Regions from separate parts of the Flavobacterium plantiphilum genome, predicted to be linked through region 1. Evidence: riboswitches for the same ligand, from Rfam matches in the RefSeq annotation. Region 1 holds a riboswitch; each other region holds the start of a gene.
What was found. Region 1 has a riboswitch for cobalamin ahead of ABS764_RS07220 (TonB-dependent receptor plug domain-containing protein). Riboswitches for the same ligand answer to the same signal wherever they lie in the genome.

Region 1 (10,449 bases):
CGTTATATTTAGCAGAAATATCAAATACGTAATCATCGTAGTCTCCATTCTTAATTCTTACAAACACAGATGGTTTATCTGCTACTCCTCCATTCCATAACTCACTAGTGATGTTATACTGGTAGATATCTCCATTTTCAGTTACAAACGATCCATTGGTACGATAACCGGCTGTAGATCCTGCTGATGCGTTAGATTGTAAAATTTCAGGATTCGTCATAGATGGGTAATCTAACCTTACTGTTACTAAAGATTCGATTGCCTGAGTCCAGTCCGGATCACTATATAACGAACCGAAGTAAATGTTATTACCTTGTACTACCGCATTAGACCATACATTTTCTAAACCATCTATTACAGGCATGGTAATATATCCAAAACTGCTTGCTCCAAATGTATCAAGATCTATAATAGCATAAGGCACACCACTATCTCCAGCGTTATTTAATAATAATATTTCCTCATCATTAACGACTTGTATGTAACGGAAAAAAGCACCAGCCGTTAAAACGGAGTTATCAATTGAAGCCACAAATACAGGTCCGCTAGGTGTTAATTCATATTTCTCCGTTAATCCTTCAGTGTTATTAAGGATGTATAAAAAACCATCTACAGTTACAGAAAGGTTTGCCCAGCCTTCAGATCCATTACCAAGTATAGAAATATTTCCAGACATCAAATCATCTGCAAGTGTATAGTATCCTTCCTCATCAATACTGGCACCTACAGTATATTTTGCATATTCAGGATTCGGAGGTGTATTATCATTATCATCGTTAGAACAGGACACTATGCTTAATCCTGTAAACAGCATTGCGCTTATGGTAAATAATTTAAATTGATTTAATTTTTTCATGATTTTAAATTTGATTATTGGGTTATTTGATAATTAATTTTCAGAAAAATTGCGCGCCCTGGCTTTTGTAACAAAAAATTGTCGTACACCTGTTCGTTGAATATGTTTGAAACATCCAAAGCCAAAACAAGATTCCTGGATGGAAAAGTGTATCCTACACCTGCGTCGAATGTTAATTGAGAAGGGACAACATTTTTATTTGCTGCACTCCCAAGACTAGGCCATCCCAGGAAAAATTCGTGAACATAGCCCGATTGAACGTATGCAAAAAGAGCACTGTTCCTTTGTATAAAATTGGGAACATTATACTCGATGCCCGCATTTGCCATAATATATGGTGTATTTCTTAAACGATCACCGTAGAGGATATTATCTCTTCCGTTTTCGTCTGTTTTCTGGTTGTTTTTATAGTTTAAATAAGTACCGTTAAGGTTCATTTTGAATTTTTGGTTTAAATCATAAACAATATCCATTTCTGCACCCACTCCTGCTATCTTTCTAATATTCTCAAAAGCACCAATTTCCTGTCCCCCTTGAACATTAAGCTGAAGTATATCTGTTACATTTCTGTAAAACGCATTCAATGCTACCTTTACGCCCTGGTGGGATCCAATTTTATACTTTCCTAAAACGGTTCCAATATTAACATTAAAGCTTTGCTCTGGCCTAATAAACGGATTACTTGTTATGGTTACTCCATTACCAAGAGCCTCCGTAGCATTTGGCAATCTCGTGGCCTGTTCTACAGAAGATTTTATCAAAAATTTGGAGCTAATCACATAGGAGGCTGCAAAACCTCCACCCCAGTTGGCCACATTATTTTTATGAACTATGGTTTCATCCTCAGTGGTGTAAACTAATTCATTAATTGAAGAATCAAAACCAAATCGTTTTAGGAAAACATTGGCATGCAACTTATCGTCAAATTTTACGGTTTCAAGGCTTATGCCTGCAAAATGAGATGCAATTTTTTGGGGCATAAGAAATGGAATTTCGTAATCTTCGGCAAAAGGGTCGTCACCTGTACGTTCAGTACTAGAATACAGGAAATTGAAACCCAACTTAAAATTTAATGGCAATTCATAGGAAATATTGGCTCTGGAAACAACAGACTTATCCTTCAAGGTATACAAAGACTTGCTGCCCCCACGTCCTATTTCACCACCAGATGGATTGTAACCTATTATTTTCCCACGCCAATCGTATCGGTTTGTTGTTGTATCGATGGTAGTTGCTTTAATATCCGAATAGCCCGCAAACACATTAACATCTAAACCTTCCTTAATTAAATCCTTTTTTTGATAGACTATACTTGGCATCAGCACTCGCTCATTATTACGCAATTCACCATAAACGTGCCCCATGGTTCGCCCCGTTTGAACCCCTTTTTTTTGATCAGAAACGAGCATAGTAATAAAAAACTGGTCGGCCCATTTTTTTTGGACGAAACCTATATCCATCTTAGCTGTAGCTGTTCTAAAATCATCGTTAAATCGTTCAGCCGGATTATCTTTTGTAAAGTAAATCGTCCTTGCTGTGTTTTCTTCACCATAAAAAACACCGTCCCCCCAAACTTTATAGTTATTATCTGAATAAGTATAGAATGTTGAGAGTCTTGTCGTAAATCCTGATTTGGCTCTCCATTGCCCATGTAAGGCAGCTTGATGCGTGTTAAAAGAACCGAAAGAATAAGACGCTGATGCAAAATTTGAAACATTTTTATTGGTAACAAGATTGATGGCGCCTCCTAGTGCGTCCGATCCCAATTCTACCGGTACTACACCTTTGTAAATATCAACCCGATCTATAAGAGCGATAGGTAGGTTATTAATTGAATAAGACGAGCCAAAATAGTCCATAGGAATACCATCAATAAAGAAGCGAATGGCATTTCCGGACATACCGTCTACGGAATATTCATATTCCGAACCCATTCCACCAGTTTTCCTAACCCGTATACCAGGGCTTCTGTCCAACACCTTGTTTAAATCCAGACTTTGGGATTTTAGTTTCTGGGTTTGGATAACATCAACGTTAAACCCTTTTTCTTCTATTTTCTCCTCTTGTGTCCTTCCCTTCACCACCACTTCATCCATAATAGCCACACTCTCCTCTAAATCTACATTCAAAGTTAGTTCCTTACCATGAGCTAAGTTGACACTTTGAGTCTTGGTAGTGTAACCAATTCCAGAAAAAACAATATTGTATGTACCCGGAGCAATATTACTCAATGAATAAAAACCTTCAGAATCGGTGGAAGTTACTGTATTAGTCCCTTTAAGCAAAATAGTTATTCCAAAAATGGATTGCTGTTTATTATCTGTTACTCTTCCCTTAATTTTTTGTGCCGATGTATTGGTGATGAATACAATACATATAAATACTGTGGCAATATACTTGTTTATCAACTTTTCTTTTATTTAGGCTAAATATAAATAACAAAATTCGTATAATTGTTTTTTAAAAAAAAGAGGAATCGGTAAACGACATGACTAGTCCTGTCAACGACACAGTTTAAACAAATCAAACCAATTAGCATCAAATTAGCGATAAAGCATATTATTAACCATGCAAAAGTTATCATCTTTCATCAGAAAACATTATTCTGAAATCATTTTTCAGTTTACTACCAGTATCGTACTATTTTTGTTTTTTTCTTTTCAACAGGAAGGAACAGAGCATGTATCACTTTTGGCTTTAGCTGAACCTTATAAACTTGCTTTCTATTCTAATTATCTAATTGCAGCACAATTAATTAACTATGTATTTTTACCTCATTTATTTTATAAGAATAAAAATTATCAGTTTTTAGTTTCGATCACAATATTGATTACAATTGTTATTCTGATTGATGAATACATATTAGAAAAAATTTATTTTCCAGAAACCCGAGGCACCTATTTCCCTGGCGTTTTGTTTACTCTAATAGAAACCTTACCTATTATAATCGTTATGATTTCCTTTAAATTTGCATGGGATTTTAATAAAAAACAAACTGAAATAGAAAAGCTCAAAAGCCTGGTAAAAGAAAATGAACTGCAATTTTTAAAGTCCCAAATCAACCCCCATTTTCTATTTAACAATTTAAACAACCTATACTCTTACGCCATAGAAAACTCTCCAAAAACACCTTCCATTATTCTGGAACTTTCCTCTGTATTGCGCTATATGCTATATGATTGCAAGGAAAATATTGTATTGCTTTCAAAAGAAATCGAGCAATTAAAAAATTACACAACCTTAAATGAGCTACGAATAGAACACCATGGAAATGTTCAATTTACAGAGAATATAACAAATTTCAATTTTAAAATTGCCCCTTTAATATTGATGGTTTTTATAGAAAATGCTTTTAAGCACTGTACTAATACCCAATCCGAGAATATTGTTATCGCTATACATTTAAGTATAAAAGAAGACGGCTTATTGACATTTATATGTAAAAACAGTTTTTTTCCTATTGAAACTACCTATAATCCCGCAAAAGGAATCGGTCTGGAAAATGTAAAAAAAAGATTGGCTTTGTTATATCCCAAGACCCATAAACTTTTTATATCAAGTATAGACAACATGTACGAAGTTAAATTAACCATGCAATTAAAACCTATATAAATGTTAACTTGTATTATAATTGAAGACCAGCCACCTGCACAGCGTATTTTACAAAAATATATTGCTGAAACTCCTGATTTACTATTAAAAAACAAATATACAGATGTGCTGCAAGCTAAAATATTTTTGGAGACCGAACATGTAGATATTATATTTTTGGATATCCATTTACCAAAAATTTCCGGAATGTCTTTTTTAAGAACCTATGAAAATTGCCCTGCAGTGATTCTTACAACTGCTTATTCTGATTATGCTTTGGAAAGCTACGAATACAATGTTAAAGACTACTTGTTAAAACCGTTTTCCTACGAGCGTTTTCTTCAAGCAGTTTCAAAAGTTTATTCAACATTTGAAAATGATAACGAGCCATTATTTATAAAGTCCGGATATGATTTGATAAAAATTAAACAGCAAGATATTATTTATATTAAATCGGATGGTGATTATACTGAGGTATATGCTTTAGATAAAATGCATTTGTCCTCAGACTCCCTGAAGCAATGGTTGGACAAATTAAATGAAGATTTCTGTCAAATTCATAAATCCTTTATTGTAAACATAAATTATTCACAAAAGATTTCTGGCAATAAGCTTTTTATCCTTAACGATACAATACTGCCAATTGGCAGGGCTTACAAAAAATATTTTGTTAAAAAATATATTGAATAATTATATTATTTTTTATTTAAGTTTGAAACCTATTGCTCTTTGATTAAATTAATTATTTAGCATATATTTTTACTTCATCACAACGAAATCTTCTGGTGGTTCGAGTCCAGTTCCCGGTACTAAAAAAATCTTCACAGTAATATGAGGCTGTTTTTATGCACCAAAATTAAGGAACACTAACAAGCCTTTTAAATAATTTTCCAAAAAAAAGCTCCAGATTTCCCTGAAGCCTTTATCTTTTTTTTTAGCAGTAGTTTACCAATCTAATTTCACCAAAGCTACCGCCTGACGTTCCAACTGTACAGGCACCATAGTTTTTCCCGAAGTTATTTTTATTTTCTGAGTCGAAATACTCTTTAATTTCCCTGATTCTTCTAATGTATCTATTTGTTGTTGTGTAGGATTCTGAGGTGAACCCATTTTTTTCCAGACTTCATACGAATTGCTGTTTTCCTTATCAATCATATAAACTGTAAGCTGAGCCTTTTTTACAGGGATATTTTCAATTGTTACATTTGCCGTTTCAGTAGCTCCCGGTTTGTCATCGTCATGGTAGTTCCAAACCATCACCGCTGCCGATTTTGCATCTTTAGTTGCCAAAACTCCAATATCTGATTGCTCTCCACGAACACTGGACTGAACTACATCTTCCAGAGAATACATACGATTACTTTCAGCTTCTAATCTTGTACCAGTCATCATACCGAACATTCTGAAAACATTCAAAACAGGTTTATCCACTCCATTAGTAGCTAAATCTCTGTAACCATAAAACCAAGGCTGATTTTCAAACTCAAACGACCAGGATACGGCTCCCAGAAAATTAGCTTTTGTTTTATCTGCCAATAAATACTTTCTGGCAAAACTTGCAGCCGTATAACTGGAATACATGGTTCCGTTTCGATACGCATTTTCCGGATTGGTAGCCATCCCACAAGCCGCACATCCTTCAGGATCAGACTCGCCTATTATTAGAGGTAGGTCTTTAGTTTCAGGATAGGACATCGCCATATTAAATCCGGTTTGAATATCATTCAGTTGTGGAGCCATATTCATTCTTACAGCGCCATCTACTAATTTAGGCGAACCTTTAGCATGAAAAAGAATAGCATCCATAGGCGAACCTATTTTTCCTGTGGCATAATTAGTTCCGCTAATACAATGTTTTATAAAATCATTAGTCCATTCCTGAGCGCCTTTGCTTCGTGTTCCTGCAATATTGATCCCTCCTATTTTTGCTGTAGGCAAGGCTCTTTTTAAACCATCAGCGGCATAATCATATAATTTATAGAATTCTTCGCGGGTTCCTTTCCAGTAATGTCCATTAGGTTCATTCCAAACTTCCCAATACCAGCTTTCTACTTCTTTCTGACCGTAACGTTCCACAGAATGTTTTACCCATTCGTAAACCAGATTACGCCATTTGTCATAATCTTTTGGTGGATAAGCCCAACCCGTAATAATATCTGTATAAGGATCACCGGGTTTCCAGTAATGACGGTAAGGAGCCGGATGTGTCGAAAGTGCTTCGGGCATAAACCCAATTTGCGCCAGCGGTTTCATGCCGCGTGAAACATAAGTATCAAAAATACTGTCTACAATTCTCCAGTTATAAACCGGATTTCCATCAGCGTCTTCTGTATACGCATTTGTTGAACCCCATTTCAGCGCTGCAATACCATCACCACTTACCAGTAAACTATGTGTTCGCACATATACCGGCACAGGACTTAGTTCTGCAATTTCAGTAAGGAGTTTTTTTCCGTCTTTCATATAAGTATAATTAGGCTCATCATAGCCAAACCATGCCCATACTGGTTTCATAGGCGCAATTTCTTTAGTAAGATCTACTTTGATTTCAGGATTTTGAGCGTGTAGTGTTGCTGCTGTATATACGGTCAAAATAACAGCCAGACAACTTTTTAGTGGTTGATACATAGGTTGGTTTATTGGTTACGGAATTACCGTAAAGTTTATATTCTTTACAATAGGTTTACTCTTATTCAACAAAGTTGATAAAAAATTATCAGAACAGCATTATAATCAGTATCTTTATTTTCGAATTTAATTTTGGTACAAAAAATAAAAAGTCTGGACAATGTTAAATTAATTATCCTTTATTTGTGACAAAATAGAGTCTTAGACAAACTAATTGAATACAGGCATTTTGGAAAACGAAAAAGTACAAACTAAAAGCAAAACAGAAAACAATCTTGAAGTAGGCGAAAGAATTCGCCTGTTGCGTATCAATCAAAAACGCACTTTGCAAGAAGTGGCTGATAGCTGCGATTTATCTAAAAGCATGATTTCTAAAATAGAAAACAACAAAACCATACCATCAGTAGCGACCCTGGTAAAAATTGCTTCTGTTCTAGGCACTACTATATCAGGTTTACTGGAACAGCATAGCTGGAATAAAGCCATTGTTACCAGCCGTAAAGAAGCTGTTGAAAAACTGGTTAAAACCGAAAAAGGCTATATGATATTTCCCTATGCATCAGAATACCACCAAAAAAAAATGCAGCCTTTTTTATTTGTAGCCCGAAAAGGCGAAGTCATTCCGCACCAGTTATCACACGATGGCGAAGAGTTTGTGTTTGTGGTCGAAGGCGAAATGAAAATGCAGGTGGGCGATACCGAATACATCCTGAAAACAGGAGACAGTCTATACTTTAACGCCTTACAAAAACACGGAATTATCCCCATAACCGATGAGGTTAGTTATATTGATATTTTTGTTTGACAAAACTAAACTTCTGCTTTTTTTTTAAAAGAACTCTTTAACCCCAAAAAGTTTGACTACTTTTGCACCCGCAATGGTTTGGCTCTGTTTTTCGACAGTGTCAACTAAGAGGGAATCAGGTGTAAATCCTGAACAAGCCCGTTACTGTAAGTTCCATGCAACATTTTGACAGATTTCACGAAAATGAATTTTTCTGAAAATCAAACTTTTTGCCACTGTCTCGTTTCAACGAGATGGGAAGGCGGATCAAAATGGGAACAAGTCAGGAGACCTGCCACTGCATATCAACTGAAGCTTTCGCGGACCAGAGCTTTCAACACAAATAATCAAAGTAGCATTTGATTTACAATTTTTCCGAAACTACTATTTTTTAGTAAAATAGATTTATATGCCTCTATGTAAGCTTAGATTATATGGTGGGTTTGTCTTGCTCGTATGGATTTTATTCACAAGTTCTCTATACGCACAGGCTAAGCTGACTGTACACCTAAAAGAAAAGGACTCTTTAAAACCACAACATCTGAGTGAGGTGATTGTGCCTTCAGGCAAGCGGGAATTTAAAGTAGCATCGCCAATGCCTGTACAAATTTTATCAGGCAAGCAACTGGAAAAACTCAACAGTTTATCGGTTGCCGATGCGATTCGTTATTTTTCAGGAGTTCAACTAAAAGACTATGGTGGAATTGGCGGACTCAAAACCATTAATGTACGAAGTCTGGGAAGTGCACATACCGCAGTTTTCTATGACGGTATGAGCATCAGCAATGCACAAAATGGTCAGGTTGATTTGGGTAAATATTCTTTGGACAACATTGAAGCCATTGAATTATACAACGGACAAAAGTCAACTATTTTTCAGCCGGCACGGGGATTTTTTGCTTCCAACACACTTTATTTACGAACTAAAACACCTGAATTTAGTGCCGATAAAAACATCAAAATCCGAACTAATTTAAAGACAGGTTCTTTTGGACTTTTTAACCCTTCGTTACTCTACCAACAAAAATTATCCGAAAAATTTGCTCTAACTGCCAGCACAGATTGGACAAAAGCCGATGGCAAATACAAATACCGCTACCAAAAAAAGAATGGCTACGATACCACAGCGGTTCGTCAAAATGGAGATATTGAAGCTTTTAGAGGTGAATTGACATTACATGCTCAATTGAACCCATCCATCAAAGGTTCGCTAAAAGCCTATTTTTATAATTCGGAACGTGGATTGCCCGGTGCTATAGTGGCCAATAATTATGAGCATTTTCAGCGACAATGGGACCGGAATTTTTTTGTTCATGGAACGATTCAGAGTTCATTTGATAAGAAATTCGAATTGCTTGTCAATCTGAAATACAGCAAAGATTACAGCCGCTACATGGATCCGGATTATAAAACACTGGAAGGCGCATTAGATAATAAGTATTATCAGAATGAATTTTATACTTCTGTTGCCACACTTTACACCATTAATTCCTGGTGGAAAACTTCTTTGGCTGCAGATTTTTCGATAAATACCCTGGAAGCTAATTTATACCGTTTCCCGTATCCTGCCCGTTATTCGTATTTAGGTGCATTATCCAGCGAAATGAACTGGAATCGACTGGACATCCAAGTCAATCTTCTGGGAACTTATGTTGACGAACAGGTGAAATATTTTCAGCAAGGAGACAGCCAAAGAATTTTTTGTCCCGTTTTATCGGCTTCTTTCCAACCTTCAAATAACAAAAATTTCCGAATTAGAGCTTTTTATAAAGAATCTTTTCGATTGCCTACTTTTAATGATTTGTACTATACATTCATTGGTAACAGCTCATTAAAACCGGAATTCACCACACAATATGATTTTGGAAGCACTTACATTATTGAGCCTAAGAAGTTTTTACAATCGGCTTCCTTTCAGACAGATGTCTATTATAACAGGGTAAAAGACAAGATCATCGCCATTCCATCTACTAATCTTTTTAGATGGACGATGGTTAATCTGGGAGAAGTGGATATAAGGGGAGCAGAAATAAACAGCAATTTTGTTTTCAAACTTCCGTCGCAAGTCTTTTTAGACTTAGGCTTGAGTTACACCTGGCAAAGAGCAATTGATATTACCCCAAACAGCAGTACCTACAAAAATCAAATTCCCTATACTCCTATAAACAGCGGCACTTTAACGGCTGCTATTAATTGGAAAAACTGGCAAATAAATTATAGTTTCATGTACACAGGCGAGCGCTATAGCCAAAAAGCAAATATCGCTGTAAACTACGTGCAACCTTGGTACACCAGTGACATGGCCGTAATTTGGAATGGTAAACTAGCGCATCTTCCTGTAAAAATGGGTGTAGAAGTCAACAATTTTTTCAATCAATATTATGACGTAGTACTCAATTTCCCCATGCCCGGAAGAAACTACCGACTGAATCTGTCTCTAAATTTTTAAATAAATTCCTATTACAAATGAAAAAAAATCTCAATTTTTATTATTTATTCACTTTGTTGGTATTTCTTTTTCAAGGATGCCAAACAGATGATGCTATTATCCCGGAAGACAACATAGCATTACCTCCTGAAACGATTACTT
Region 2 (10,449 bases), on a different contig from region 1:
AAACAATAACGTCGTATTTCATTTCTATGTATTTTTTGTTTTTTATTGTTGAAATGCAATGAGCAAGCTCAAGCCTTTTTATTCTAATTTATTTTTTACGTTGTCCAAAATGAAATTTGTACAAGCAGTTTTGACCTTGTATGTATTTCTAAATTAATTGAGACTGCGAATTTAAGGATTTATTCTGTTTTTAAAACTCCTAAAAGCACAAAATATTAACAGAATGCGGTTTATAAAGCCTGAATTTTCAAAATCTAACAAAATAGATTCGGTTTCTTATATATTTTTAGAGATATGTCAATGATTTTGTGTGAGGAGTTGTTGGTTAAACTTTAATTTTTTACCGCAAATTCGCCAATTTGAAATATCTTAATAAATTAAATAATTTGCGAATTTGCGGTAAATTATCAGTGAATAAAAAGAAAATTAACCCACCATTTTCTGTTTTCTTAGCAACAACCAAATCACTATTGGCGCACCAAAAATAGAAGTTACCGCATTAATTGGTAAGGTAATATCGCCACCCGGAACCTGTGAGATAGTATCACAGATTAACATGATAACGGCACCAAAAAGGAGACTGCTCCAGAATAAAATCTTGTGATTACTGGTTTGGAAAACCAATTTGGCAATATGAGGAACTGCCAAACCTATAAAAGCTATTGGACCGGCAAAAGCAGTAATGCTTCCTGCCAGAATACTGGTGGCCAGAATAATAATCAATCGGGATTTCTTGTAGTTCATGCCCAGACTCCGGGCATAATTTTCGCCAAGAAGCAAGGCATTCAGTGATTTAATACTGCCTAAAGTCAATAATAAACCAACAGATACACAAAGGGCTAAAATGCTAATGGATGTCCAGGAAAGGTTTCCCAAATTTCCTAACGACCAGAAAGTAAATTTCTGCAATTGTTCGGCAGTGCTAAAATAACTTAATGTTCCTACGATGGCTGTGCTTAAACTGCCAAACATTAAGCCTACAATCAGAATACTCATGGTGTCGCGTAATCGCACGGAAACCAATAAAACGGCTAATAATACAAAGGAACTCCCCAGCGTTGAAGCTAAAACAATTCCGTAGGACGAGAGTACTATTTGCTGTAAAAAAACGGGAAGTAAGCCCGCCCCCAAAATCACAAAAGCAACTCCCAAACTTGCACCGGAACTCAATCCTAAAACATAAGGTCCGGCTAAAGGATTTCTAAATAAGGTTTGCATTAATAAACCACTTATTGAAAGTCCGGTTCCCACCAGCACGACTGTAATAGCTTTAGGTAAACGATAATTGATAATAATGTATTCCCAGGTAGATTTACTGGCTTGTCCGCCAGTTAAACTCTGAAAAATTTCTTTGAACGGAATCGTTACAGATCCCAGACTAATGTTTGCAAAAAACAAAAAAAGCACCCCTGTTATCAGGTATAAGAATAAAATAGTATTTCTTTTTTGATTTTTCAAGTCAGACTAATTTAGTTTTTGTACAAATGTAAAATGGTAGTCCGGAAGTAAATCAGGATGAAAGATTTTGATATAATCTTTCAAAACTAAATCGGGACGGCTAGGGGCTGATTCGTAATAAACAGTTCCTCCTGTTGCACCTAATTTACTTTCAAAAGTATATACATTTTTAGTTTTAAAAGCATTAAATTGCTCGTAATGCGGATTGCTGTAACCTAATTCTTTCGTGTTTTTAAATGAGCCTGTGGCTATCCAGATATCAGCATTTTTGGCTTTCTCTAATATATTTTCAAATGATAAACCTAAGCTTCCGCTTCCTTTTGTATCCGCCCATAAATAATTGGATTTGGCATCCTTCATAAATTGCGCTACCCAGCTGTTTCCTTTGGCCACATACCATTGGTTTTGGTACATTGAACCGTATAGAACTGTTTTTTCAGCTTTTTCACCGGCAACTAATCGCAAAGCATCGTTATAACTTTTTACAATATTGTCAAACAGTATTTTGCCTTCTTTTTCTTTACCAAATAGAGCAGCATAAAGTTTAATCCATTCGGCTTTTCCCAGTGGCGATTGCTCCATCCAATCGGCCTGAATGAGTACTTTTAAACCATTTTTTTCTAAATTGGCAATCATCGGATTGTTGTTGTCAATACCAAAAGTTATAATAGCTTCAGGAGCTAAATCAATCAGCTTTTCCATGTTTAGGCGTTCGTTTTGTCCCACGTTTTTAACAATTCCGGCATCAATTAATTTACGGGTTTTTTCAGAAGAAACATAATCGGTATGGGGAAATCCCGCTAAGGATTTTTCAACTCCCAGCATTTCTAAAAACGGAATATTAGTTGTTGAAGTCACTACAATGGATTTCAGAGGAACTGTGATTTGGGTATACTTTTGTAAACTGTCTGGAACGGCTGTGTTTTTTTCTTTGAGGATGTACAAAAAATCTTTATTGGCATCCGGCCAGGGGTTTAAAACTTTAACTATCGAATAACCATCGTATTTATGAATAGAAAGATTCGTCGAATATTCAATTTCATTTTTTTCAGTTGCTGCTGAAACAGAGGTTGTTTTTTCATTCTTTTTGCAAGCGGTAAAACTTAAAAAGAATATTATAAACAGGATTTTATTATAAAAAGAATTCATCATCAAAATTTATTTGCAAGCAAAGGTATATGAAATTGTAAAAATTACTGTTTATTTTTTAGGATAAAAAAATGAACAAATGGTATCTTTACCTCATGAATACTATAAAGCTAAAATGCTGTTCCGGTTGTGGAACTTCCTTTGATTGCGGAGATATTTCGGAACAGAAGAAATGTTGGTGCAATGATTTTCCACCCATTTTTAATTTTTCCGAAGAAGGAGATTGTCTTTGTCCCAATTGTTTTAAAAAGAGCTGTTCGCTTAAAATTGAGGAATACATAACTACGGTTTCACCGGAAAATGCATTAGATAACAAAGCCAAAGATTTACCCAAAACGACTCATTTAATAGAAGGAATTGATTACTATCTGGAAAACGGAAATTATGTTTTCAAAGCCTGGTTTCATCTCAAAAGAGGGAATTGTTGTGGCAATGGTTGCCGTCATTGTCCGTATTAAAAAAGTTATGAGTTATGAGTTATGCGAACAGAAACATTCATTATAAAAAACAATTAGAATTAATAATTAACCATTTATCATTAACAATTAAAATGATTTACTTTGTAACAGGAGGGGAACGCTCCGGAAAGAGTAGTTATGCCGAAAATTTAGCCAAAGAATTATCAGAACGACCAATGTATGTGGCTACAGCACGAAAATGGGATGATGATTTCCAGAAGCGTATTGACCGCCATCAAAAAGACAGAGACGAACGTTGGATTAATATTGAAAAAGAAAAGTTTCTGAGTGAAATTGATTTTTCAGGGCATGTTGCTGTGATTGATTGCGTAACTTTATGGTTGACTAATTTTTTTGTAGATACAAAAAATGATGTGGAATCGAGTTTGATTCAGGCCAAATCCGAATTTGAATCTGTTGCCAATCAACCCAATGCAACTATTATCATTATTTCGAATGAAATAGGAATGGGTGTTCATGCTGATACACATATTGGTCGAAAATTTACCGAATTACAAGGCTGGATGAACCAGTATTTAGCTCAAAAAGCAGATAAAGTAGTACTAATGGTTTCCGGAATTCCGGTAACGATAAAAGGAGGATTATGAATTTTGTAACCTCATGGTCTGGTGGAAAAGACAGCTGTTATGCGATGATGCAGGCAGTAAAGCTAGGATTGAAGCCAAAGGTTTTACTGAATATGATGAATGAAAACGGAAAGATTTCGCGTTCGCATGGTTTGCCTTTATCCATTTTGCATCAGCAGGCACAAAAAATGCAATTGCCCATAGAAACGGTTCCTGCAACCTGGGGCGATTATGAGGAAAAGTTTATTGGTATTTTAAAAAAGTTGAAAGCCAATTTTGAGTTAGATGCTGCCGTTTTTGGAGATATCGATTTGCAGCCTCACAGAGATTGGGAAGAGAAAGTTTGTAAAGCGGCTGATTTAGAAGCTATTTTGCCTTTATGGCAACAAGATCGCATTATTTTAGTGAATGAAATGATTGAAAGCGGGATAGAAACGATGATTGTTTCCTGTAATACAATGATGGGAGAATTTTATTTAGGAAAGATTCTAACCAAAGAATTAGCGCTCGAATTAGCAGCTAAAGGTATTGATCCTTGCGGTGAAAATGGAGAGTTTCACACTATGGTAATTTATTGTCCTTTATTTTCAGATAAAATAACATTGCCCGCTTTTAAAACTGTAGAGCATAATGACTATTGTTTTGTAGTTTGGGAATAAGTGAGCAGTATTCAGAAAGCATAAATTAGAATTAAGTCAAAATTTTCAAGTTCAGTCTGAGAGGGCTAAGACGATGAAAAAAAATATCATATTCCATGCAAACATTAGACGAAATAATAAAATCCCGTCGTGATACCCGTCATTTTACCAATGATGCCGTTCCTGATGCTGTTATTGAAAAAGCATTGCAGGCAGGACATTGGGCGCCTTCTGTTGGTTTGACCGAAGCAACCCGGTATTATCTTATCAAGTCAGCTGAAGTTAAGAAAGCCATCAAAGAATTATTTTTAGAATATGATAAAAAAGCAGCAAAAAGTACCGATGATGAATCCCAAAAGGAACAATATCAAAATTTAAAACTCGAAGCAATTGAGGACGCTCCGTTGGGATTGGTAATTTGTTACGATCGTTCGGTGCTGAATCATTTCACTATTGGAACTGTGGGGAGTAATGAAGCGATAAAGTTTAGTGCGGTTTGTGCGGCGCAAAACATTTGGCTTTCACTTACAGAGCAAGGCTATTCTATGGGCTGGGTTTCGATTTTGAATTATTACGAATTCAAAAAAATACTGGGTTTACCAGAATATATTGAACCGCTGGGATATTTTTGCGTAGGCAAACCTGCAACCAATTATGACAACCAACCCATGTTACAACAGCTGCATTGGAAACAAAAATCAGATGCACTTTGTATAACAGAAATAAACGAACTTTCAGCAATTGATAAAAAACAAACGGAAGTAAAAGCTGTTGCAAAATCTAATGCAGCTTTTTCTATAACTGCTTTGCAACATAAAATAGATCAAAAAACAAAACCGACAGGTTCTTTAGGTGTTTTGGAAAAAATAGCACTGCAAATTGGTACTGTTTTTCAAACTTTGGAACCTAAAATAACTAAACCTCACATTGTGGTTTTTGCTGCCGATCATGGCATTGCTCAGCACGGTGTTAGTGCCTATCCGCAGGATGTTACCCGCCAAATGTTGAGTAACTTTCTGGATGGTGGAGCAGCGATAAATGTGTTTTGCAATCAAAATAATATTGCACTTTCAATAGTTGATGCTGGTGTGAATTATGATTTTCCATCTAATACAGCACTTATTTCGGCTAAGATAGACAAAGGCACACATTCATTTTTAAACGGCCCGGCGATGAGTAAAAAGCAAATGGAATTGTGTTTTACCAAAGGAACTGAAATTGTAGCAAACCTTGCAAAACAGGGCAGTAATTGTGTTGGTTTTGGCGAAATGGGAATTGGAAATACCGCTACAGCTTCAGTTTTAATGAGTGTGCTGTGTAATTTTTCTATTGAAGATTGTGTGGGCAGAGGGACAGGAGTGAATGATGAAAAATTACAATTCAAGATAGACATTCTTAGAAAAACCATTGTAAATTACGATGGAGAAAAGGATCTAGATAGTTATCTGACTTATTTTGGCGGATTTGAAATTTTGCAAATGGCTGGCGGTATGCTGGAGGCTTATCGTCAAAATATGATTTTTTTAGTGGATGGTTTTATTTGTAGTGTGGCTTTTTTGGTCGCGTACAAAAAGAATCCTGAAATACTAAAAAATGCCATTTTCAGTCATCAATCAGCGGAAAAAGCCCATAAAAAATTATTGGATTATCTGAATGTTCCAGCTGTTTTACAATTGGATTTACGTTTGGGCGAAGGAACTGGCTGTGCTTTGGTTTTCCCAATAATAGAATCGGCTGTGGCTTTTTTAAATGATATGGCTAGTTTTGAAAGTGCGGGAGTGAGTGAGAAGTAGATTTTTTTGGCTAAAGCCAATATAAAAGAAATTTGGAAATCTTCAGATAAATCTGGAGGCAATTAAAAAGGAGATTTGATATTCCGAGATTTAAAGCAATTAGAATTTTTTTAATGAATTTGGAGAGAGAAAGATAAATCATTGGCTTTAGCCAAAAAAATAAAACAATTTAAAAATACAATTATGCCTTTTGTTAAAGTATATATTCATTGTGTTTGGAGTACTAAAAATAGATTTCCTTATTTAGATTCAATAGAATTGCGTCAAAAAGTTTGGCAGCATATACGAGAAAATGCAGTTCAAAAAGGGATTTTTATAGATTTTATAAATGGATATGCTGATCATTGTCATTGTCTTATTTCATTGGGTGTTGATCAAAATATTCAAAAAATAATGCAATTAATAAAAGGAGAGTCTTCATTCTGGATAAATAAGAACGGTTTGACTAAAGCAAAGTTTGAATGGCAAGATGAATATTTTGCCGTTTCTGTTTCGGAATCGATTATTGACAAAGTTCGAGATTATATCAAAAATCAAGAAGAGCATCATAAAAAGAAAACATTTCAGGAAGAATATGATGAATTCATTGATAAATATGGATTTAAGAAGGTTAATGATAAATAGTTTGGCTGAAGCCATTAATGATTTTAATCAAGGTTTCTCCAGCTAAAGCTGGAGACAATTCAAAGGTAGGAGCTTTAGCTTGAATTGCCAACAGCTTTAGCTGTTGGTTTGTAGGTTGTGAATTTTATTGGCTTTAGCCAAAATGATATTGATATTTAAACAAAATGAAAAAAGAACTCCATATATTTTTTACCGCAGTACTATTTTATACCCGAATTCCCTGTCCTAAAAATATCAATCATCATCCGGATTATTTAAACAAAGCTTCCCGTTATTTTCCACTTATCGGCTGGATTGTAGGCGGAATAAACTTTGTGATTTATTATCTTTCGGCTTTTGTTTTTTCAAATGAAATAGCGGTTATTTTATCAATGATTGCCAGTATTCTGGTTACAGGCGCTTTTCACGAAGATGGTTTTGCCGATGTTTGCGATGGTTTTGGTGGCGGATGGACTAAGGAAAAGATTCTTCTAATTATGAAAGACAGTGCTATCGGAGCTTATGGAGCTATCGGTTTGGTATTGCTGTTTTTGTTAAAATTCCAGAGCGTAGTTCAGTTACTTGCAGAGGCAAATTCGATAGTGGTAGGTTTATTGTTGTTTGTTTCGGGACATGCTTTAAGTCGATTAGCTGCTGTATCTATTGTTTTTACTCATGAATATTCCAGAGAAGATGCCACAAGTAAAAGCAAACCCATAGCGCAAAAGTTTACCTGGAGAGAAGTTGTTGGGGCTTTCTTTTTTGGATTGTTACCACTTTTTACTCTTTCATTCTTTTACGGACAAATCTTGCTAGTTGTTATTCCTGTTTTCATATTCCGTTATTTTCTGGCTCGCTATTTCCAAAAATGGATTGATGGTTACACTGGCGATTGTTTGGGGGCAACACAGCAAGTTTGCGAAGTAGTTTTTTATTTATCAGCAATTGCATTATGGAAATTTATTTAGTCCGACACACGGAGACAGTTTGTGAAAAAGGCGTTTGCTACGGACAAAGTGATGTTGATTTAAAAACACCTTTTGAACTACAATTTGAGGGAATTAAACTTAAAATCCCTGCTGACGCTATTGTTTATTCCAGTCCGTTGTTGCGTTGTACCCAATTAGCAAAGTATTTATCAGATACAGTTATTACCGATTCCCGACTAATGGAAATGCATTTTGGCGATTGGGAATTAAAAAATTGGAATGCCATTCCCAAAGCCGATTATAGCCCTTGGATGAACGATTTTGTAAATGTCGCTGTTCCTAACGGCGAATCATTTGTTGTATTGCATCAGCGTGTAAGTGATTTTTTAACTTCAATTGTTGCAAAAAAGGAATCAGAAAAAATAGTGCTTGTTACTCATGCTGGAGTAATTAGAAGTATTTTGTGCAAGCTGACTAATTTACCTTTGAAAGATGCTTTTACTAATAAAGTCGATTTTGGAGCAGTGATAAAAATAACATTGTGATTTTGTTTTATGTTTTTAACTAATTGATTTTTAGTGTTTTGTATTAGTAAGGCCAAATAGTACTTTAAATTTGATTTTTAGCTGAATTAAGTTTTATCTTTGCCGCCGTATTGAGGTTGCTGTTTTCTATGAGAAAACAGCATTAAAAGGGAATTAGGTGAAAGGCGACAGAAATTAGAAAGCAGATTTCCGCATTGTAAGCAATCAGAAATTGTAAATCTATATCTAAATCAAAAATCCTAAGCTGTACCCGCAACTGTAAGCTATCAAGCTTGTTGTTATCTGCAAAACCACTGTTTTAATTGTAGATTTTAGAATTCAGATTTTAGTTATATCTAAAATCAAAAATCCTAAATCTAAAATGGAATGGGAAGGTAAACAACAAGACGCAAGCCAGGAGACCTGCCTAATACATCGAGTATCAAACTTTCGGGAAAAAAGGTTTGGGTATGGGGTCATTCTATGCTTTTCTCCCATTTTTAGTCATGTAACAGCAAATAGCTGTTATTAAATGTTTATTAAAATGAACCAAAAAATCGTTCGTATTAGTGCGTTATTCGTATTAATAAGTACCTGTGCAATGGCGCAAAAAAAAGGAATTGTTCTTTCCGGAACGAATGAATTAGAAGAAGTGGTTATTTCTGATTCTAAATTTGCTTTACCAAAAGAAAAATCCGGAAAAGTAATTGTAAAGATTACTGCTGATGACTTAAAAAAGAGACCCGGACAATCAGTAGCTTCAGTTTTGAGTACAGTTGCGGGAGTAGAAGTAAATGGGAATCAGAGCCGAAATGGGAAAGATTTAGGTCTTTATATCAGAGGAGGAAGAGGACATCAGGCTTTAATTTTAATTGATGGTGTTCCTGTTACCGATGCTTCCGGAATCAGTTTGTCCTATGATTTACGTTTACTTTCAGCCGATCAGGTAGAAAGTATTGAGGTAATGAAAGGGGCGGCCAGTACACTTTATGGTTCTGGGGCAGCTACCGGAGTAATTAATATTACTTTGAAAAAGGCAGCTAAAAAATCCATTGCAGGAAATGTGTATATGAATGTAGGAACTCAGACTACAGCTAAGGATAAGGATTATTCAGCTCAGGATTACAATCAGGGATTTTCATTTAACGGAAAATCGGAGAAGTTCAATTATTTTGCCTCTTTAAACAGTACTGAAACTACCGGAATTTCTGAAGCTAAACCGGCCTTGGATACTGAAAACTTTGAAGCTGATCATTTTTCCAGAGTAAATTCTATTGTAAAGTTTGGTTTTACACCAAATAACAAATTAGCATTGGATTTCTTTGCCAGTTATGATAAAATTAAAAATGATTTTGATGCTGGTTCTTTTGCTGATAATATCGAGAATTTTGCCACTTCAGAACAATACAGAATTGGTTTTTCTCCAAAATACAAGTACACCAATGGTGAAATTGTCCTTAACTCGAGTGCAAATGTAATGGACAGGGCTCTTTTTAATTATGGTAGTTTTTCGTATTATAAATCAAGAAGCGTGAATGCCGATTTATTTAATAAATACAGCATTTTACCGGAATTATTTCTGGTAACCGGAGCTCAGTTTCAATTTCATGAAATGTCTAATAAAAGTGATTATGTAGATATTCGTACTGAATTAGCTAATTTTAATATGATTGATCCTTATTTAACTGCAGTTTATAACTCTGATTTTGGATTCAATTTTAATGCCGGAGCACGTTATACCATTCATAGTATGTTTGGAAATAATTGGGTTTTTAACTTAAATCCTTCGTATTCTATACCAAATACACCAATAAAATTATTGGCTTCTTACAGTTCCGCTTTTATAGCACCTAGTTTGTATCAGTTATATTCTTCTTATGGTGATGAGAATTTGGTTGCTGAAAAAGATAAAACACTGGAAGCAGGAGTGGAATTAGAATTATTAAATAAAAAACTGATTTTCACATCTATAGCTTTTTTGAGAGATGAAACTGACGCTATTGGTTTTGATTTGAGTACTTATGAATATTATAATATTTCAGGAATTAATAAAGCCAGAGGATTTGAAACTATGTTTTCGTATCAATTGACAAACAAATTAAAATGGAGTGCTAATTACACTTTTACAGAAATGCAGAAGCAGTCAAGAGTTTTAAACCCGAAGCATAAGGTAAATTCGGCAATTGATTTTCAGGCAACTGACCGCTTAGCTTTTAGTGCTACTTATCAATTTGTCTCTGACAGATATACAGAATATAGTACTTATGGACCAGCGCCGGATTTTGAAACTATTGTTAACTCAGAAATACT
Region 3 (10,449 bases), on a different contig from region 1:
ATAATTTGCCGAGTTCGTTTTAGCTAAAGTTTCAACCTGAATTGATTTTTTTGGCAACGGAGTCAGATAATAATAACTGTCCAGTTGATTTTTTACAGAATCATTTACCTGAAATTCATTTTTAACAAACTTAAAAGTTCCTAAAGTAATGAGTCTGTTTAATGATAAATTATGAGTCGTTCTATTGTATAAATCGCCTTTGTTAAACAATAATGTTTTATCAAAAATAAAAGGTTTAAAAACAGTTTTGTTATCAATGATGGTTAAATCCTGATAATGGATGGTATCCTGTTTTTTTCTGGCAATGGTATCTCTTCTTAAATTAAAGCTTGGATAAACAAAAATATTATTGATTTTATATTGTTTTTTTGCTTTTTCGGGAGTTTCTTTTTTTATTTTTACAATTAGATCTACCTCATGATTTGCTACAGTACTATCCACCTGAATTAACAGATAATTTTCATTAAAGTAATAAAATCCCTGTTCTTTCAGATTAGCATCAATACGGACTCTTTCATTTTTTATATCTTCCAGATCATAAGTGTTTCCTACTTTTAAAAGACTTTTCTCTTTTAATTTATTAATTTCCTGACTAAGAACAACCGAATCTTTTGGAAAAACAACCGACTTTATTTTGTACTGATTATTTAATTTAACCGTATAATTAGCCTTGGCTTTTTTACCTCTTCTTGTCGAATCCGCTTTTGTTTCAGCATTAAAAAAACCTTTGTTTTCTATATAATTCTGAACTACCTGTTTGTTATATTCTAAATCTACTTTACTCATCAAAACAGGTTCTGCTCCTAATTTGTATTTGACCCAATACTTAAATCCTTTTTCTTTTTTTACTTCTCCAATCAAATTATAAAAAAAGATTTCAGGACGCATTCCTAATATGGATTTATTAGGTACAGGACGAATTAATCCATCCAGTTCTGACTTAATCTGCTTTCTTGTTTTTTTTGATTCCTCGCCTTTTTCTATGTCAATAGTATGACCTACATATAATAAATCTCCTTTAGGAATTTTATGAGTTCCACTACAGCTCAAAAATATTGAAACTGAAAAAAACAATAAGATGTAGTTATTTAGTCTCATTTTGTTTCTTGTCTTTTATTCTGTTTTTGCGATTTTTATGAAATAATTCTCTAAACTTATTGTAGTCCATCGTAATGATAAAGGCTACACCCGTTTCAATAACCTGACCTTGCAAGGCTACCTGATAATTATTTTTTCTGTAGGCTCTCAGTTTATAACGACCGTCTTTGGTTATGAGATAATCGGCAGAAACATCTCCTGCAATGTTTGTAGATTGCTCGTTTTGTTGTGGAGCACCCTCCAGCCCAAAGCTGCTTCCTACGGTAACCTTTAAACGGTCATTTAATAGTTTTTTAGAAAGCCCTACATTCAGGTCAGTACGCTCTTGTTTTTGTCCTGAAGTATAATTTTCCGTCGCTTCAAGATCAAAATCCAATTCGAAACCTTTTATTAAATCGCCTGCTAAATTATTCAGCTGTTGCGATAAAATTTTACTGGCACTTTGTTTCGCTAAGAAAGCCCCGCTTACACCACCGGTTTCACTTTCAAAAGGGTTTTCTCCAATAAAACGGTTTAATAACAACAACGCAAAAACCTGTTTGTTTAAAGCGTCTTCGTCGCGTCTTATCTGCTCTAACTTAGCCTGAGTGGTATTAATTACTTCGGCTGAAACCGTATTATTACCTTCCGGTAAAACAATATCAAAAGTGATTTCAGGCTTTAATAATTCACCTTTCATTTTTAATTCTGTTTCAAAAGGGATTCTTTGTTTGTAAGTATTGCGGGCTTCAGCTGTTATACCTTCAACCTGATCACTCACTAAATCTAAGGGTGGTGCATCTACTTTATACACTGCGGTCACATTTACATTTGCAGTGGTAGGTTCTCCGGTCCACAAAATATAACTGCCGGATTTAATATCAAATTTTCTCTTAATCAGATTTAAATTCATCTGATAAGCTCCATCCGTAAATTCATATTTTCCTGTTAAAGTAGTTTTTCCTGACGGATCAATTCCTCCGGTTAATTCTGCTTCTCCTTTTAACTTTAGATAATCCCCATTAGCTTCATCAATGATAATCGAAATCTCTGCATCTTTGTCAATTCCAATATTTACCGAAGCATCAATCCCTTTAAATTCAGTTTGTGTAATCTGTTTTGTCGGGTCTTCTTCAACAGTCACTAAAACCGGCTGATCCTGGTCTATAAATTCTACAATCCCTTCTCTGTCAGCTATCGAAGGATCACTTTGAGGTAATACAATAGTAAATTTAGTGTCTTCATTTATTTTAACTGTACCGTCAATAACCGGGCTGTTTAAAGTTCCTTTTATCCCCAGATTGTTGTCTAAATACAATTCCCCATAAAACAATTTATTGTCTTTAGCGGTAGAGTTTATCGCTCTGAAATTTCTCGCTGTAAGATTCAGATTAAGTCCTAAATTAGTATAATCCCTGCTGTCCAAGGAACCTTTTATACTTAACGGATTTCCATCTTCATCCTGTAATTTAAAATCTTCAAAGACAATAGTATTCTGTTGGAAATTAATGTTATCATTCAGCAGTTTGAACTTGGAATTTAAAGGAACAACAACAAATCCAACCGAATTAAATTTAATATTTCCATTCACATCAGGATTAGATGCTTTTCCGCTCACATCCAGTTTCCCGTTTAAGAAACCTTCGCTTTCTTTGAGGTTTTCTAATGTAAAAGGCTGTACCGATTTCATCTGAAGTTTTTGAATATCAACCATGAAATCTAAACTTTCGGTGCTTACATTGTAATTTCCGTCAATGTTCAGTTGATTTTCTAAACCTGTCAGCGTTACATTAGCACTATACAAATTAGTGGTTTTATTATCCACTTTTGCATTAATATTCCCAACAGTATCATTTTTTACTTTAAAATTCTCAATATCCAGATCTGCAACAAATAAGGGATTTGAAGTAACATTCTTAATCGTAGCTTCCCCGTTTATTATTCCGCCAAGCTCGAAATTTGATTTGGCAATACTTGTTAAGGATTCCAATTCAAAATTTTTAAAACTGGCTACAATGGGTGAATCAGCCGAATTATTTTCAGACTGAACGCCAAATGATTGCTGATCTTTTTGAAGTATAAAATCCCTAACTACAATTCCGTTTTTTCCTAATTTTACTTCATTGTTCGCATTTACTGCCCAGTCTTCATAATTCAGCAGCAGTTTTTCCGGATTAAGATGCACAATAGATGCTCCCAGACTGTCTTTAAAAACACCTGAAATTAAATATTTGTCTTTATCTTCTGCATCTTTAATATTTAAGGCATAATCAATGGTGTTATTTTCTAATTTTCCGATTAATGTCGTCTTAGGAATTTCGAACTGCTCATTTTTAATCTGACCTAAAGACACATTATACATCAGTGCATTGTCCTGCGTATTTATTTTTAAAACACCGGCAGAGATTTCATTATTCGCATAATTTAAACTGGGAACCGAAGCATTAATCATTATAGAATCATTAATAGAATTGTATTTTCCGTCAAGGGTAATCTCTGATAATTCAATAATCTGCGGAGCTAGTTTTTTTAATAATGGTTCATCTTTTATAGTAAATTCAAATGCCAGTTGCTGATTTTCTTTATTTTCAACATACTTTTTATCCAACTGATAGTACTTCGAAACAGAATTCATAAGCGTATTCCCGATAGTCGAAAGCTTATAATTTCCCGAGATTAAACCATTTACAAATTGAGATTTAATAATAATGGAATCTTTTTCAACCGTAGAAACTGCTCTCACCGAAATAGTATCCAGCGGAAATTGTTCCTTTTCTAAAGCAATTAAAAAATTATTAACATTTAATATTCCATTTAAATTATCCGGATTTAAATCATTAAAATCAGCAGTAATATTTCCTCGCATTTTTAAAGGACCGGCATGAAGATTGAGCTTATTCAAATCAATAAATTCAGCATTTAACTCCAAATCCAGTGTTGGTTTTTTAGAATCAGAAGAACCTTCAGCATCTAATTTAAATTTTAAATTAGGATCACCGGAACTCACATTCGCTGCATACACACCGTTTTTAATAGTTCCGCCAATATTTATATTCTGGTAATTGTAATCATTAAATTGTGCTGATACGATTTTAGAAGTCAGTTTTGCCGTTGCCGTTGCAGGATCAAGACTTCTTCCATTGACAGTAGCATTGGCGGTAATCTTTCCTAATTGTCTGTTTTTAATCAATTTCCCTACATCAAAATTAGTAACGCTGGCATCAGCTATATATTTTTCATTATTTTTTCTGGTTTGGTCAAAAGTTGCTTCCACAATAGCATTTCCTAAAGAACTTTTTAAATCCAGATTAGTTTCAAAGGCAGCCACACTTCCTTTAAAGTTTCCTTTTAAATTAAATTTCTGAGGCAGTTGAATCGTGTTCGGAATCGTATTTTTTGGTGTAAAAGCAGTAATATCTTTTGCCGTACTTTCAAAGTTGGCAATAGCCAGATTAAACACTGATTTTTCAAAATCAGGCAATCCCCTGATGGTTCCTTTCACATCCACTTTAGTATTCCCAATCCCCTCAGCCTTGAAAGTGGTAATTTTTAAATCATCCAGTTTTCCGTTTACTGTCGCATTAAAATTCACGATAGTATTAGGATTATTTTTAAAAACAGCATTCGATTCCAGTTGTGGCACTAATAATAAAATATCTTTAAATGCCAGCATACTGTTTTTTAAATGGACATCTAAAGTGAGCTTTTCAGGATTCTTACTAATGGATTCAATAGATGGATAAGTTGCCAAAATGTTATCCTGTAAATTAGTCTGTGGTGTTTTTAACGATAAATTTTTAAGAGATGCTTCCTTTGAAGTATAATTAAATTTTGTTTTTAACGCATCTAACTGAAATCCGCTTTTTTCTTTGAAAGTAAAAGAATTGACCGTTCCGCTGTAATCATTATCTCTTATAGCAATAGCTTTTCCGTCAAAACTCAGTTCATTTAATTTTAGATGATTGTAATCAATTCCTTTTTTAGTCTGAATTTCATTATTATTATCAAATATAAAATTAAGATTGCTGATAGAAACAGCATTCACATCAATTTTCCAGGCTAATCCGGAATTTTCGACAGCCTCTTTGTTCGTTTCTTCTTTTGTTGTTTTTACAGATTTGGTTAAGGTAAGTTCACCATTTGTATTGTTTAATTCCAATGATTTCAGCGCAATGATTTGCTTTTCCAAATCTATTGTTTTCACATTTGTTTTCAATTTTTCAAACCGGATTTTGGTATCCATATTTGTAAGTGCATCTTTATATCTGACGTCAATATTTTCAAGAAGAATATCTTTTAACTGCAATTTTAAAACATTCGTTTCAGCTTCTTCTTCGATTTTTTCAGCCACTTTTTTAGTTGCTTCGACTAAATCCTGAGTTAGATTTAATTGTAAACCGTTTAGGTTTATTTCTGGAATATTAAAAGAGAGATTATTTAAATCAAAATTTTTAATTTGGGTATCAAAGTGATTGACAAATACATCAATATTGTTTTTTGCAACTGTATCATCATATTTAAATTTTATCGAATCAAGGTTTATTTTCCTGATAGAAATTTCCATTCCTTTCTCATCAGTCTTAGGTTTTTCTTCAGTAGCAAAGGCTTTGATGATGTAATCAAAATTATAAACAGAATCTTTATTTACTTTAATATGCGCAGTAACACCTTGCAAATCAATGCTGTTGATTTGAACTTTACTATTTAGCAATTCAAACAGGCTGATGTCTACTTTTAAAGATTTACCCGCCAGTAAAGTATCTTTTGACTGATCTTCAAAATAGAAATCATGCAGAATAATTTTCTTTGGTAACCCAAGTTCAATACTTCCTACTGCTACATTTGTTTTAATTTTTTCATGAAGATAACTAACAGCTTTGTCTTTTATAAAATTTTGTCCAAACGGAGTCTGCAAAGCAATAACTATCAATAAAAAAACTGTTACAACAAACAATAAAATGTATAATAGAATTTTAGCAACTTTTTTCAACTTAAGATAGATATAAATTAAAATAAATCATATTGATTTATTTGTAAAACAGTTCAACTGACCGTGGGTTTAAGCAATTTAAACAACAGCATTTCTCTATAAAACTACAGCTTTGACTGCTCTTTTCAAAACACAAAAACACTTTTGTGAAGATATTGCAAAGCGGCTGGGATGTATTTATAGAATTATAGAAAATTCTTTTAAAATTATAATTTAATTTAAAAACAAAAAAGGCCCGAACAATGTCCGAACCTTTCTGGGATTACCTCCACATACATGCAATCCTATACGAATCTTTTTAGGCAAAGATGCTATCAGTTCGGCCAGAATCTCAGCTGCCCAAAGGCTATTAAAGATTTAGGAATGTTAACACTCATCTTTTCTTTAAAATGATTGTTTATCACTCTAAAAAATTCTTTATCATTTATAGATGTTAAGCGAGAAAAGAAAGAAAATATAGATTATTAAATACAGGACACAACAAAGCTGTTTAAATTAGGTAGGTATCTGACTTGTAACATTCTTTTATATTCTCCCGCCAGCAATGGAGTTTATAAGCGCGACAGTTAGTGATTTTCCCACGATTCCCTTTTCACTTATTATTAAAAAAAAACCTAATTCAATTTGATAAAACAAATAAAGAACCAATCAACACAATTAGTTTAATATTCTTTATAAATTTAGCAAACAAACTCAAAAAGACCATCAAAAATTAAAAAACAAGATAATTAAACTTAATTATACATAAAAAATAGATTCAAAAACTTTTTAATACTTATTTTTGTCACCACAAAAGACAATTAGTACGATGGAAGAATTAGATACAATAGATTTATTATTATTAAAAATTCTGGGAAACAACTCCAATCAGACAATCAAAGAATTAGCTTTACAGGTAAATTTATCACCTACCCCGGTACTTCAGCGGGTAAAGAGGTTAGAAAATAACGGCTATATCAAAAAATATATTGCTTTACTTGATCATGAAAAATTCAGTCATGGATTCATTGTTTTTTGCAATATCAAACTCAAACAGCATGACCGGACAATAGGTCATAATTTTGTTGATGATATTATGAAAATCGATGAAGTAATTGAATGTTATAATGTTTCCGGTGATTATGATTTTATCCTGAAAGTTTTTGCCCGAGACATGAAGCATTACCAAAACTTTGTATTTAACAAGTTAGGCACAGTGGAAAGCATCGGTAGCACTCATAGTTCTTTTGTAATGGCAGAAATTAAAAATCTACACAATATTAGTATTTGATTGCCCAGTGACAAAAAAAGCTTTTCAACAGCCTTCAAACATCTAAATTCACAAAAAATATTTTTTTATCCGTTCCAAAGGGGATAATCAGTGTAACCCTGTTTTCCGCCTCCAAACATTGTTGCTCTGTCCGGTTTACTAAGCCCGGCATTTTTTTCAAACCGTTCAGGCAGGTCAGGATTTGCGATGTACAAAGTACCAAAGGAAATAAGATTTGCAATACCTTTTTCAAGTTCAGCTTCCGCAGAAGCCTTGTCATAACCTGAATTAGCAATAAGTGTCTGGCGTATCATCCTGCCAAAGAATTCAATCTCGTTTTCAGCGGTATAATGTTCTGGCGAAGGAAAATTCGAACTGCGTCTCATGAGTTCCACATGGGCAAAATCTAATTTGTTCAGTTCTTCAATCAGGTAGGTATAGGTAGCGGCAGGGTCATCCAGTATCATGTCACCATAAGTATGAAAAGGAGATAATTTAATTCCCACCTTTTCACTTCCCACCGCTCTGATTAATTCCTGCATTACTTCCAGTACAAAGCGGGCATTTTTAGGTATGCTGCCGCCGTAATCATCCTTCCTTTGGTTGGCACTTTCAGCCAAAAACTGATTGGGCAAATAGCCATTAGCAGCATGAAGCTGAACCCCGTCAAAACCTGCGGCTATGGCATTTTTTGCGGCCTGACCATAATCCTTTATAGTCCGTTTGATTTCCTGAATTGTCATTTCCTGAGGTATTTCGTAATCCTTCTTACCCTGGGAGGTAAAATGCTGCATTCCCCTTACAGGCAAAGGTGATGGTGCAAAAGGGAGCCTGCCATTCCTGTCTACAGAATGCCCCATACGGCCGGTGTGCCAAAGCTGAGCTACAATAACACCGCCTTTATCATGTACTGACGCAGTAACTTTCTTCCAGGCGTCCATTTGCTGATTGGTAAAAATACCCGGAGTAAGCGGACTGCCGGTAGCTTCTTCACTGATTCTTATGGATTCAGTAAGCAGCATACCTGCACTTGCCCTTTGAGTATAGTATTCTACCGTCATATTACCCACTAAGCCATTTATGTCTGTACGGCCTCTGGTCATCGCAGCCATGACCATTCTGTTTTTTAGGCTGACATTGCCTAAATATGTTTTTTCAAAAAGTTTCATACCATTTTTTTTAAAATTATTATTATTTATAAAAGACAAGAAGCTGAAACTTCATATAGTTATCTGCTGAAGATATTTTTTGCCACATCATTTATACAGAATATTTTTGTAAAAATTGTATTTCTTTCCGTTGAGCCATACGCTGAGCGATGATGCTGGCTGCAATCAATTGCAAGGCATGATAAAGCATCAATGGCAGTAATACTATTCCGGTGATGGTACTGTGCTGAAAGAGCACTTTTGACATGACGGTGCCATGTACCAATGACTTTTTAGACCCGCAAAATAAGACCGTTATACGATCTTCATCTGAAAAACCTAAAAATCGGCTGATCAGCCCTATACAAACGAATACAACGAGAAATAAAACCATCATCCCAACAGCAAGTCCTGCAAGTTCAAGGGTAGTAAAACCTTCAAAAAGATGTTCGGAAAATGACTTGCAAAACGACGTGTAAATGATGGTAAGGATAATTGCCTGATCGAAATATTTGAGTTGTTTTTTATACTTTTCGGCAATGGCACCAAAGCGGGAGTTGAGGGTGATGCCAATGATGACGGGCAACAAAACTTGTAAAAACAATTTGATAACGATATTCGAAACATCAAAACTGCCTGTTGCAGAAGCGATGAAAAGCCCAACCCATATCGGCGTAACCACTACGCCAATCAGGCTTGAAATACTCGCATTAAAAATGGCTGCGGGAATATTTCCTTTAGCAATAGAAACCATGACCACAGAAGAAGAAACTGTGGACGGCAAAGCTGCAAGAAAAAATACGCCCAGCCAGAGCAATTCAAAGCCGTTGCTGACAAACACGGGGCGAAATACTAAAACGATGAGCGGAAAAAACAAAAAGGTTGTTAGCTGGACGACAATGTGCATTTTCCAGTTTACAAGCCCGGATTTTAGTTTTTCAACACTCAGGCGCAAACCATAAAACAAAAAAATAAATGACACGCCAATATTGGCAATATCCTCCAGCGAAACAGGCTCTTTGACCATGCCCGGCCACGGCAGAAAATAAGCCAGCAAAATCATGGTGGCTATCATTAGCAGAAAACCGTCGAGACCTGATTTGCTTAATACTTGTAATAACTTTTTCAATTTGATCTTTACTATTTAATTTTTTTTTAAAGCTAATATTCGGGTGATAATGAAGTTTTTCCTAAAATATAATTAAGAATATACATTAAAGATCGGGACTACATCCCAAATTCTTTACGTATAATTTCTGCTCCAGCGCTTAATGCAATTAATTTGCCTCTTGCCACATCCCGTGATAAAGGAGCCATACCGCAGTTTGTTGAAGGATAAAGGTTTTCGACATCTACAAACTCAAGGGTCCTGCGCAGGGTATCAGCGACTTCTTCCGGTGTTTCTATAGTGTTGGTGGCCACATCAATGGCACCGACCATTACTTTTTTGCCGCGAACCAGTTCAATTAAATTAAAAGGCACACGCGAGTTATGGCATTCCAATGAAACAATATCAATATTGGATTTCTGGATTTTAGGGAAAATTTCCTCGTACTGACGCCACTCTGATCCCAATGTCTTTTTCCAGTCATTATTAGCCTGTATTCCATAACCGTAGCAGATATGTACCGCAGTCTGGCATTTTAAACCTTCAATGGCGCGTTCCAATGCTGCCATTCCCCAATCGTTTACTTCATCAAAGAATACATTAAATGCGGGTTCGTCAAACTGGATAATGTCTACACCTGCATCCTGTAGTTCTCTTGCTTCTTCATTGAGTAATTTCGCGAATTCCCATGCCAGTTTTTCACGGCTTTTGTAATGGTCATCGTACAAAGTATCTACCATCGTCATTGGACCAGGGAGTGCCCATTTTATAGGCTGATTTGTCAGCGTGCGTAAAAATTTGACATCTTCAACAAAAACTCCTTTTTGGCGTGCAACCTCTCCAACAACAACTGGAACACTTGCATCGTAACGGTCAC

Region 2: it holds a riboswitch for cobalamin, as region 1 does, so the genes downstream of both, ABS764_RS12340 (TonB-dependent receptor plug domain-containing protein) here and ABS764_RS07220 (TonB-dependent receptor plug domain-containing protein) in region 1, are expected to answer to the same signal.
Region 3: it holds a riboswitch for cobalamin, as region 1 does, so the genes downstream of both, ABS764_RS08430 (translocation/assembly module TamB domain-containing protein) here and ABS764_RS07220 (TonB-dependent receptor plug domain-containing protein) in region 1, are expected to answer to the same signal.

The regions. Positions count from the first base shown of each region.
Region 1 covers NZ_JBELQA010000003.1:432,508-442,956, reverse strand. The annotation lists gene ABS764_RS07250 (hypothetical protein) at 1-856, opposite strand, end outside; gene ABS764_RS07245 (TonB-dependent receptor) at 871-3,264, opposite strand; gene ABS764_RS07240 (sensor histidine kinase) at 3,425-4,468, shown strand; gene ABS764_RS07235 (LytR/AlgR family response regulator transcription factor) at 4,469-5,137, shown strand; gene ABS764_RS07230 (GH39 family glycosyl hydrolase) at 5,393-7,075, opposite strand; gene ABS764_RS07225 (helix-turn-helix domain-containing protein) at 7,305-7,880, shown strand; cobalamin riboswitch at 7,938-8,173, shown strand; gene ABS764_RS07220 (TonB-dependent receptor plug domain-containing protein) at 8,269-10,308, shown strand; gene ABS764_RS07215 (DUF5074 domain-containing protein) at 10,326-10,449, shown strand, end outside.
Region 2 covers NZ_JBELQA010000006.1:325,050-335,498, reverse strand. The annotation lists gene lpdA (dihydrolipoyl dehydrogenase) at 1-22, opposite strand, end outside; gene ABS764_RS12385 (iron chelate uptake ABC transporter family permease subunit) at 427-1,458, opposite strand; gene ABS764_RS12380 (ABC transporter substrate-binding protein) at 1,465-2,607, opposite strand; gene ABS764_RS12375 (DUF5522 domain-containing protein) at 2,679-3,065, shown strand; gene cobU (bifunctional adenosylcobinamide kinase/adenosylcobinamide-phosphate guanylyltransferase) at 3,158-3,673, shown strand; gene ABS764_RS12365 (Dph6-related ATP pyrophosphatase) at 3,670-4,311, shown strand; gene cobT (nicotinate-nucleotide--dimethylbenzimidazole phosphoribosyltransferase) at 4,407-6,083, shown strand; gene tnpA (IS200/IS605 family transposase) at 6,267-6,707, shown strand; gene ABS764_RS12350 (adenosylcobinamide-GDP ribazoletransferase) at 6,872-7,654, shown strand; gene cobC (alpha-ribazole phosphatase) at 7,639-8,160, shown strand; cobalamin riboswitch at 8,257-8,583, shown strand; gene ABS764_RS12340 (TonB-dependent receptor plug domain-containing protein) at 8,684-10,449, shown strand, end outside.
Region 3 covers NZ_JBELQA010000004.1:180,833-191,281, reverse strand. The annotation lists gene tamL (translocation and assembly module lipoprotein TamL) at 1-1,098, opposite strand, end outside; gene ABS764_RS08430 (translocation/assembly module TamB domain-containing protein) at 1,085-6,067, opposite strand; cobalamin riboswitch at 6,549-6,700, opposite strand; gene ABS764_RS08425 (Lrp/AsnC family transcriptional regulator) at 6,876-7,337, shown strand; gene ABS764_RS08420 (alkene reductase) at 7,403-8,485, opposite strand; gene ABS764_RS08415 (bile acid:sodium symporter family protein) at 8,577-9,593, opposite strand; gene ABS764_RS08410 (methionine synthase) at 9,692-10,449, opposite strand, start outside.